One region of the Fictibacillus halophilus genome, then DNA from elsewhere that is predicted to be linked to it. Evidence: riboswitches for the same ligand, from Rfam matches in the RefSeq annotation. Region 1 holds a riboswitch; each other region holds the start of a gene.
The links. A riboswitch is a leader RNA that binds a small molecule or an ion and turns the genes downstream of it on or off. The one in region 1 is predicted to bind S-adenosylmethionine.
Positions count from the first base shown of each region.

Region 2: another riboswitch for S-adenosylmethionine. It lies ahead of I5J82_RS12965 (methionine ABC transporter ATP-binding protein); the one in region 1 lies ahead of I5J82_RS07750 (alpha/beta hydrolase).
Region 3: another riboswitch for S-adenosylmethionine. It lies ahead of I5J82_RS04360 (2,3-diketo-5-methylthiopentyl-1-phosphate enolase); the one in region 1 lies ahead of I5J82_RS07750 (alpha/beta hydrolase).

Region 1 is NZ_JAEACF010000001.1:1,495,746-1,499,025, reverse strand. It holds gene I5J82_RS07755 (spore germination protein) at 1-1,007, opposite strand, end outside; SAM riboswitch class I at 1,168-1,291, shown strand; gene I5J82_RS07750 (alpha/beta hydrolase) at 1,410-2,216, shown strand; SAM riboswitch class I at 2,264-2,384, shown strand; gene I5J82_RS07745 (MetQ/NlpA family ABC transporter substrate-binding protein) at 2,514-3,280, shown strand, end outside.
Region 2 is NZ_JAEACF010000001.1:2,488,317-2,491,596, reverse strand. It holds gene I5J82_RS12975 (anti-sigma-I factor RsgI family protein) at 1-935, shown strand, start outside; gene I5J82_RS12970 (hypothetical protein) at 1,056-1,400, shown strand; SAM riboswitch class I at 1,480-1,610, shown strand; gene I5J82_RS12965 (methionine ABC transporter ATP-binding protein) at 1,924-2,949, shown strand; gene I5J82_RS12960 (methionine ABC transporter permease) at 2,942-3,280, shown strand, end outside.
Region 3 is NZ_JAEACF010000001.1:824,457-827,736, reverse strand. It holds gene I5J82_RS04365 (2-hydroxy-3-keto-5-methylthiopentenyl-1-phosphate phosphatase) at 1-312, opposite strand, end outside; gene I5J82_RS04360 (2,3-diketo-5-methylthiopentyl-1-phosphate enolase) at 309-1,550, opposite strand; SAM riboswitch class I at 1,628-1,747, opposite strand; gene I5J82_RS04355 (pyridoxal phosphate-dependent aminotransferase) at 1,921-3,087, opposite strand; gene I5J82_RS04350 (carbon-nitrogen family hydrolase) at 3,109-3,280, shown strand, end outside.

The DNA.
Region 1 (3,280 bases):
ATTGGCGGAAAAGGAATATCGTTACGGGAAGCAACCAATGTAGCTAATAAATTCTCCGGAATCATCTCATAATGAAATGTTAATACAGCTACATACAGAGGTGTTGATAACACGGAAAACATAACAGCCATCAATCTGATCAAACGAAAGACGGAAGCGAGAATCCAATTCAAAAAATAATCCTCAAATGCCGAAAAGAACTCTACGATGGTAGTTGGACCAGTCAACGCATGTGGAGATCCGTCAGCCATAATCGCTACTTTACCTTCGGATAACACACTTGCTACTCGGTCTGGCCGCTCTGTATCTATTAGCTGGGGGAAAGGAGAGTTCTCATTGTCAGATATCATTTGATTGATATAAGAACTGTCTACAACATGGTCATATTCGATATCATTAACACGCTGTATTGCCGTGTTCACATTTTCTTCATCAGCAATTCCCTCGATATAAATGATCGCTACCCTTGTTTTTGAGAGTTTGCCAACTCTTACTTCCTTAACCGTAAATTCAGGAATGGGTAATCTTTTACGAATAAGGTTTAAATTCGTATCGAGTGATTCAACAAATGCTTCTTTTGGTCCTACTACGCTGAATTCAGTTTCTGGGATTGAAATCTGTCTGTTTTCGGTAGATAAACTAGGAACCAACAAACCTTCTGCATCTTCCTTATTCATTTGAATAAGAATATAGCCTTCTGTCACTTTGTTAGCAATGTCATGGATCTCATTCGTTTTTACCATTCCATCTAACGGCAGATGCTTTTGAATATCATCTAAGCTTTTTAGAGGTTTTTCTGTTATATATGGTAATAAATCACGATGTACAAATTCAGGGTTTACAAGGGTTTTATAGTACGAGATATAGAATGTACTGAGAGATGATTGCTTAACAGTAGAAAAGTCAGCTGAAGCCGTTAGCTTTTTCATTAGTTCAGGGAATGTCAATGTACCTTTTGTATGGTTGGATTTTGATTCTGGTTGTTTTTTTTTCTTAAAAAATCTCATTGAGATCACCCGTTCTTTATTCCGTCATGTAATATTACATTTTTTTTAGCATTTCCTCGTCACTTAATAATATTCTGTAGGGAATTCTGATTAGGACTCGTTATTTTCATTGACATCAATTAGCAAGTAGCCTATGATTATCCTTAAATTAATAATCTAACTCTTATTAAGAGCAGGCGGAGGGACTTAGCCCAATGAAGCCCGGCAACCATCGGCGAAACATAAACTTTGTTTTGACCGAAACGGTGCTAAATCTAACAGCAGTTTTTGCTGAGAGATGAGAGAACGAACGGATTGTATGTATGAAACCGTGTTCTCTAATTGAACATGGTTTTTTTGTGTTGATATCAATGGGTAATTACAATGACAGCTATCTCAATAAATAGAAAAGGAGTGGGTAATATGGTTACATCGGATTGTATATGGTGGAAGGATAGAAAATTGGCTCACACCATTCATTTCCCTCATGAAAATGGAGTAGGTGAAAAGAAGTTACCGTTAATCATTATTTGCCACGGTTTTACGAGTACACGGATTGGAGTAGACCGCCTGTTTGTTAAAACAGCTCAGGCACTCGTTGAACTTGGGTTTGCTGTATTGAGGTTTGATTATGCTGGATGCGGTGAGAGTGAAGGGGAATATGGAGAAAATGAGTTCGCTTGTTTTATTGATCAGACAAAGGAAGTGATTTCATATGGAAGAAAACTACCTAACATTGATCAAAACGCAATAACGCTAATCGGTCATAGTTTAGGCGGTGCTGTTGCGGTATGCACTGCAGCAGATGATGAAAGAATTAATAATGTGATCACATGGTCTGCTGTAGGAAATCCATTTGAAGAAATTAAAGAAATAGTTGGCTACAACGGCGAGCATCCCGTAATTGATCATTTAGGTTATACCATAACGGAAGAATTTTTACTTTCTCTTCAAGCTTATTCACCATTAGAAGACATCAAGCAGTTTAGTGGGAACGCGCTGTTCATTCATGGAACAGGTGATCAAGTTATTTCTTCAAGTTATTGTAAGGACTATTATGAAGAATCAAATAAGCGAAATGAAGGTGTCAGTGAAATGATACTTATAGAAGATGCAAATCATACGTATTCTTCTATCAGGCATTTTGACCAGCTCATCACTACTACTTCTGATTGGTTATTAAAATTTGTTACTACTTCGGTTCAGAATAGTTTGAAAAAAAGTGTTTGACATTAATCGAGATATCTGTAATAATACAAAGTAATTTGATAGGAATACTCTTATTAAGAGCAGGTGGAGGGAATTAGCCCTATGAAACCCGGCAACCATTTACATTGTACTTAGTATCAATGTGAAAACGGTGCTAAATCTAACAGTGGTCACACTGAGAGATGAGAGGAAAATCGGATTTTTTCGAGAAGCCTTCTGTCTCTTTCATGAGCACAGGAGGCTTTTTGCATGCCGAAACTTTATATAAGAATTCTTAACAAAGAAAAATTTAGAAATTAGGGGATAGGGGATCGAAACATGAAAAGGATCGTTCAAGTTTTACTCGCAAGTTTGGCAGTATTCGTATTAGCTGCGTGTGGCTCATCGACAAGTGGTGGAGAAAAAACAGAAAAGCTTGTAGTGGGAGCATCTAACGTACCGCATGCTGAAATTTTAGAAGAAGCGAAGCCGCTTTTGAAGGAAAAGGGAATTGATTTAGAAATAGTAAAATTCCAAGACTATATCTTACCGAACAAGTCGCTTTATGAAAAAGAAATTGATGCAAACTATTTTCAGCACATTCCATATTTAACACAGCAAGTAAAAGATAACCCAAAATACAAGTTTGAAAATGCTGGTGCGGTTCACCTCGAGCCGATGGGTGTTTATTCAAAGAGACATAAATCACTAAAAGACATTCCAGATGGCGGGAAAGTAATCTTAAGTAACTCAGTTGCTGAGCACGGTCGTATCCTTTCAATCTTTGAAGCAGAAGGTCTAATCAAACTAAAAGAAGGAAAAGGCTATGAAGCACAAATAAGTGATATTGTAGAAAATCCGAGAAAACTAGAGTTTGTGGCAGACATCGATCCAGGACTATTAACAAAGGCATATGAAAACGATGAAGGCGATGCGATTGTTATCAACACTAACTTCGCAATCGATGCAGATTTGAACCCTAAGAAAGATTCAATCGCCTTGGAAGGATCTGAATCACCATTCGCAAATATCATCACAGTGCGTGAAGGTGACAAAGAGAAGAAATCTATTAAAACGTTGATAGAAGTACTTCACTCGAAAGAGAT
Region 2 (3,280 bases), 990 kb from region 1:
TTGGCGTTGACGATGAAATGAGAGTCGTTGAAATGGATGCTTTTAACGATGAAGCAAAGAAAATCATAAAAAAATATAATTTTTCTACAGATGATCGAATGCCGTTTGAAGTATTTGCAGATCAACTGATTAAAGCTTATCAGACAGAAGGATATATGGAAGAGAATCAATCTATGCTGATTACAACAGTATCCGATAAATCGAGTGATAAGAAAACGAAGCAGGAATTAGATCAGGCGCTGAATTCTATTGTGAAAAAAGCAGTCGTCCAATATCCTGTTGCAATTACTGTTTCTGAAACGAACGAAGAAGTTCGAAATAAAGCCAAACAATTAGGTGTATCTTCAGGTAAATACTCAGCATTCCAGGAAGCAACCAAGAACGATAAACACCTTAAAGAAGAAAAAATTAAAGAAGTGAAGTTTCAAGAACTTAAAGTGAATGCCACTTCTTCTAAAGATATTAAATCCGTTCCACACCCTCGTAAAATAAAGGCTGCACCACATGAAGTCAAAGTAAAGCCTGTTAATAATGGTGAGAAAAAAGAAATTAACCAGCGTTCGGTTAAAAAGCCACAAGAAAACCTTGTAAAGCCTAAAAAAAATACGAATGAAAAACGGGATAGGAAAGAGCGCGAAATAAGAAGTAAGTCTAATAACAAAAAAGAGCCTAAGCAACAAAAAGAAAAAAGTATAGAACCTAAAATGACGAAAGAACCTGTCAGATCTTCAAAACAGGATAAGGATGATTATCAACCAAAAGAGCTTAGAATAGAAAATAAACAGCAGGATAAAAATCACAACAAGCGAAATAACGGAAGCGATCGTAAGAAAGACGATAAGAGACAGCAATGGGATGATGACAGACATCATAGAGATGATCAAAGATATTCTAAAAGTGAACATGAGAAGCAAGAAAAGAAACATAAACACTAATTATGAAATAACGTGTCGTAATACCAATTACGATTCCTTGCTGCTGTCGAAGGGTTTATAAAGGTATATGAATATTCCTCTAGAATCGGTGAAGTAACAACCAATTCGGGGGGATTTTTAATGTTGGATATCCGTTACTTTGAAAGCCAAATAGCAAAAAGTCCGTATCTTTCTCTTTATAATATTCCGGTAAAGCCTAGTTTTAAATGTAAGGATGAGACTACACTTAAGATTGATTACAGAGAGGGAGAGCGGAACCGAACCGTCACATTTACAGGGAATCCGAAATATCTATCTATGTTGCTTGAGGGTAAAATGAAGCTGAGTACATTATTGAGACAAGAGATGATTGAGTTTCAAGGTACGCTCAGACAACGCTTAAAATGGGAAGCGATCTTTTACTTGAGTTCACATTGGGAAGAGATCTCTGCTGGTGTATTAGTTCGAACTGCTAAAAATATTTGACACGAATCGACAAGGATGATAATATTCTTCACAGTGATTCAAATATGTATCGCTTTAATTTAATAAAGTAACACTTTTTTACTTATCACGAGAGGTGGAGGGACTGGCCCTATGAAACCCGGCAACCGCTAGATCATTGCATTCTTATGAATGATGAACTAGAAAGGTGCCAATTCCTGCAAGACTTTAAGTAGTCTTGGGAGATGAGGAGAACGTGCATAGAATATAATATGCCTTTCTGCTCATATTGAAGCAGAGAGGCATTTTTTTGTTTGGCTGTTTTCGTTTTACGTTGAAGCTCTTGGGAGTAGTTGATTTTCCGTTACAGGATGCTCGCTTTCCACGGGGCGTGCGGTGAGCCTCTTAGCGCTATGCGCTGTTAAGAGTCTCACCTGTCCCGCTTATCCCGTAGGAGTCTCGCACCTTCCACTACAACCAACTTATCAATGAGGGGAACACCTAAGCAAACAAATGCACCGTTTCTACATGAGTCAATATTTAGATAAGAAATGAGGTAAGAATCTTGATTAATTTACAGTCAGTCCGTAAAGTCTTTCAAACCAAAGATGGCGAAGTAAAGGCTGTTGATACGGTAGATTTAAACATAAAGCAAGGAGAGATATACGGAATCATCGGCTATAGTGGTGCAGGTAAAAGTACACTGATCCGAATCCTTAACATGCTAGAGCGTCCGACTAGCGGTACGGTTACGATTGGTGGCAAAAACATGTCCGAGCTGTCATCGAAGAAGTTAAGAGAAGCAAGACAAGAAATCTCCATGATCTTTCAGCACTTTAACTTATTATGGTCCCGTACAGTACGAGAAAACATTGCTTTTCCTCTTGAAATTGCCGGTTATCCAAAAGCTAAGATCAAGCAGCGTGTTGATGAGCTGATCGACCTAGTTGGTTTGGAAGGTCGTGGCGGGTCCTACCCATCACAACTAAGTGGTGGACAAAAGCAGCGTGTAGGTATCGCGCGTGCTCTTGCTAATGAGCCAAAAGTACTTTTATGTGATGAAGCAACTTCAGCACTAGATCCTAAAACAACCGACAGCATTCTTGATCTGCTTGTGGAAATCAATCAAAAGTTAAATCTGACAATCGTTCTTATTACACATGAGATGCATGTGATCAGAAAGATTTGTCACCGTGTAGCTGTAATGGAACAGGGGAGAGTAGTAGAAGAAGGCGATGTTTTAAATGTCTTTAAAAACCCGACAGAACCAATCACGAAGGATTTTGTGAAACAAGTAACAGAACCTGAAGAAACGGTAGATACGATTAAACAGTTCATTTCCGAGTTCCCTGAAGGTCGAATCGTTCAACTTACTTTTATCGGTGGACGAGCTGGGCAGCCATTAATTACGGAACTGATTCGTAAGTATGAAGTGGACGTTAATATTCTACAAGGAAAGATTACACAAACTCAGAATGGACCTTATGGGACGTTGTTTATTCAGATTAAAGGTACAGAATCTGCACTAGCTCGTGCTATGGAGTTTTTAAACAGTGTGCAGGTTGAAGTAGAGGTGATTCATAATGCTTAGTACATGGTTCCCGAATGTTCAATGGGATGTTCTATTAGAAGCGACAAATGAAACATTATATATGTCTGCTATCTCAGTGGTCATTACATTTTTTCTAGGGCTTGCCCTTGGATTAGCGTTATTTTTAACTTCTCCTGGAAACTTGTGGGGAAATAAGTTTTTAAATAGTGTAATTGCCATAATCGTTAACGTATTTCGATCGATTCCTTTTATTATCTTAATCATTTTATTGATTCCATTTACACGCTTAATCGTAGGAACGATGCTTGGAGCTGAAGCAGCACTACCTGCTCTAATCGTAGGTGCGGCACCATTTTATGCACGTATGGTT
Region 3 (3,280 bases), 670 kb from region 1:
ATCAATGCCACCACTAACAATATACAAGGGGATACCTTCACTTTGAGTAAATTGAATGAATTCCTGGAACCCATCTCTGATCTTAGAACGTGTTAAAACGAATTCAACGATCTCTTGTTTTTTATCTGAAGAAATTCTGGAAAACATTTTCCCGACTCCTTCACGTATCGAGATTGTTTCATTCAAGATATCATTAACGATCGGTTGCCAGCCCTCAGGTGAAAATTCTTCCATGATTGCGACGATGTTGTCTTTTTCAGTAACAGTCCCATCAAAATCACAAAAGATTACCGATTGTTGTTGGGTTTTCATTTTACTGGCACCCCACCCCAAAGCTCTAATGCTTTTTGTAGTTCTGTATGTTTTTCAGCAAAACTCTCAAAGTCCTTCCCTTTAACGACTGCATCTATCGCTTGACGGAAAGCACGTGCTCCCCCTGCAGCGCCATCTGGATGACCATGTATTCCCCCACCCGCGTTTATAACACTGTCCAATCCGAAGTCATTGAATAGAACCGGTGTTAAACCGGGGTGGATACCAGCCGACGGCACTGGAAACGACTTGTTTAAAGAGATGCGATCTGTAGTTAATGACTCTGCAATGCTTAACGTTTCATTACGATCAAGTGCTACGCTTCCATATGGTGATGGGAACAACACAAGATCTGCTCCTGCATAACGAAGCAGTTTGCCTAATAATACGGAGTAACCAATTCCGTAGAGAGACGATGATCCTATAGCTCCGGATAATGCAGGATGTGCCATGATTGGAAGCGGAATCTCTTTATCCTCTGCCAATTCTTGCAATACATCTGGCCCGTAGGACAAAACGTTAAATAGTAATGCATTAGCTCCTAATTCTGCTGCGCGCCGGGCTTTATCTCGAAGTTCACTCGTTCTGCCTGTCAGGTTTACTGCGTAAAGCGTCTTTTCACCTGTTTGTTCATGAACGGACTTTAAGACTTCTTTAGCAATTTTTACTCTTTCTTCAAAAGGAGTAAGTGGATTCTCAAAAAGAATTTCATCATCTTTCACAAGATCTACCCCACCTAAAGCCTGCTCATATAATTGTTGCTTGAAGAATGATAGATCTTTTCCAAGTACCCCTTTAAAAATACTCATAACAAGTGGGCGGTTATGGACACCTATGATATCTCGAATTCCTGTTATTCCAAACTTTGGTCCGGGAAAATGTTGTTCTAAATCTCTATCAAACTCTAAATCTACGAGCTTGATCTCACCATCTAACGAAAGTTTACCAAAAACTGTAGTTAGAATAGCTGGAAGATCATTTGAAAAGTTCGCTGATGGGTAGGAAATCTTAAGCAAGCCTCGTGTTCTATGACTTCCTAAAAATTGATCAGCACGTGGATCTTCAGGAAGTTCGATCACTTCTTCCACATTACCTTTATGTTTTTTTAGCTGTTCTTGCTCAAGTTGAGGAAGATCTGTCCATGAACCTACAGTAAGTCCGAGCGCGATTCCTTCGGCTTTTTTTTGTAGGTTTTCTTTTTTATCATGTACTAAATACGTTGCTGTAATTTTACTCATGTTTGTAGTTCTCCTTTCAAAAACGCAAAAAACCCCTTCACGAGGAAGGGGTGTCTTCATATTGACAGTTCCGCTTCCTCTTATCTCTCAGCCAAACGCTCGACTGCAAGAATTAGCACCGTTTTCAGCTAATCATAGTTAACCGAATGGTTGCCGGGTTTCATCGGGCTAGTCCCTCCACCTGCTCTTAATAAGAGTGCAAATTGTTAGAATATAATTTTAATTGTGATTATGACAGGGTATGAAGGATCTGTCAACCAAAACCTTTAATATCCTATTAGTAAGCTTTAAAGTTTTTGAAAGATGTTGATCTCCGTTCCAGATACTCGCTTTCAACTAATCAAAGAGGATAAAGAATTAAATAAAACTTCTAAAATAATTTAGTAATTCGATCAGCAGCCTCGATCAAACGTTCTTCAGACGTTAATAGACCGGCACGTACATATCGATCGCCTTCACTTCCAAATCCGATTCCTGGTGCGACGACGACATGTGCTTTCTCAAGCAAATAGTCGGCGAACGTTTCAGATGTATACCCTTCAGGTACAGGCAGCCAACAGAAGAATGAACCTTTTGGCGATTCCACGTTCCATCCGTTTTCATTCAAACGTCCGATGAATGCATTTCGACGACTTTCATATGTATCTACCAGTTCATCCACACATTGCTGTGATCCGTTCAATGCCTCAGCCGCAGCATGCTGGACCGCTCCAAACAAGCTTACATAAAAATGATCTTGAAGAAGGTTAATAGATTCAATGACAGATTCATTTCCAACCGCGAAACCAACGCGCCATCCTGCCATGTTATACGTTTTGGAAAGGGTATAGATTTCTATTCCTACGTCCTTTGCTCCTTCTACCTGTAGAAAACTAACCGGCTTTTGTCCATCAAATCCGATAGCACCATAAGCAAAATCATGACACACAAGAATATCATGTTTGTTAGCGAGCTCTACTGTCTCTTTAAAAAATGATTCAGTTGCAACACCGGCAGTTGGGTTGTTCGGATAGTTTAAGAACATAAGCTTGGCTTTGTTCAATACCGTTTCAGGTAATTCATCATACTTCGGCAGAAAATCATTTTCTTTTCTTAAGGGCATTGTCTCCATCTTAGCACCGGCCATTGCAACACCTGACCAATAATCCGGGTATCCCGGATCTGGAACGAGTGCAACATCACCTTGGTTTAAATAACATTGTGATAACTCTACTAAGCCCACTTTCCCTCCAAAGAGTATCGCTACTTCTTTCTCGGGATCAAGTGTCACACCATATTCTCGTTTATAAAAATCGGCTGCTGCCTGCTTCAAAAATCCATGTCCGCGAAACGGTGAATACTTATGGAAATCAGCTCGATCTGCTCCCTCTTTTAACGCATCTACAATATGCTGCGGAGTGGGTTGATCGGGATTTCCTTGTCCTAGATTAATAACGTCATAGCCTTGCTCCACATAGTGAGATACTTTTTTTACAAGCTTGGCGAAAAATTGCTCTGGCAGTTTCCCCATCACTTCTGCCTGCTCAAAACGTTTCACGACGATCACTTCCAGTCTAATTTGAATGTTCTTGAAATTCTAATCAGTTATGTTATACGCTTAAATAAATTCTGTAAAGACTTTTTTTACAATCTGGAGGGTACAATCATGAAAATTGCCTGCATTCAAGTTGACATTCAATATGGCAAACCTGAAAAAAATTATGAACACATTGAAAATAAAATTCGTGAAG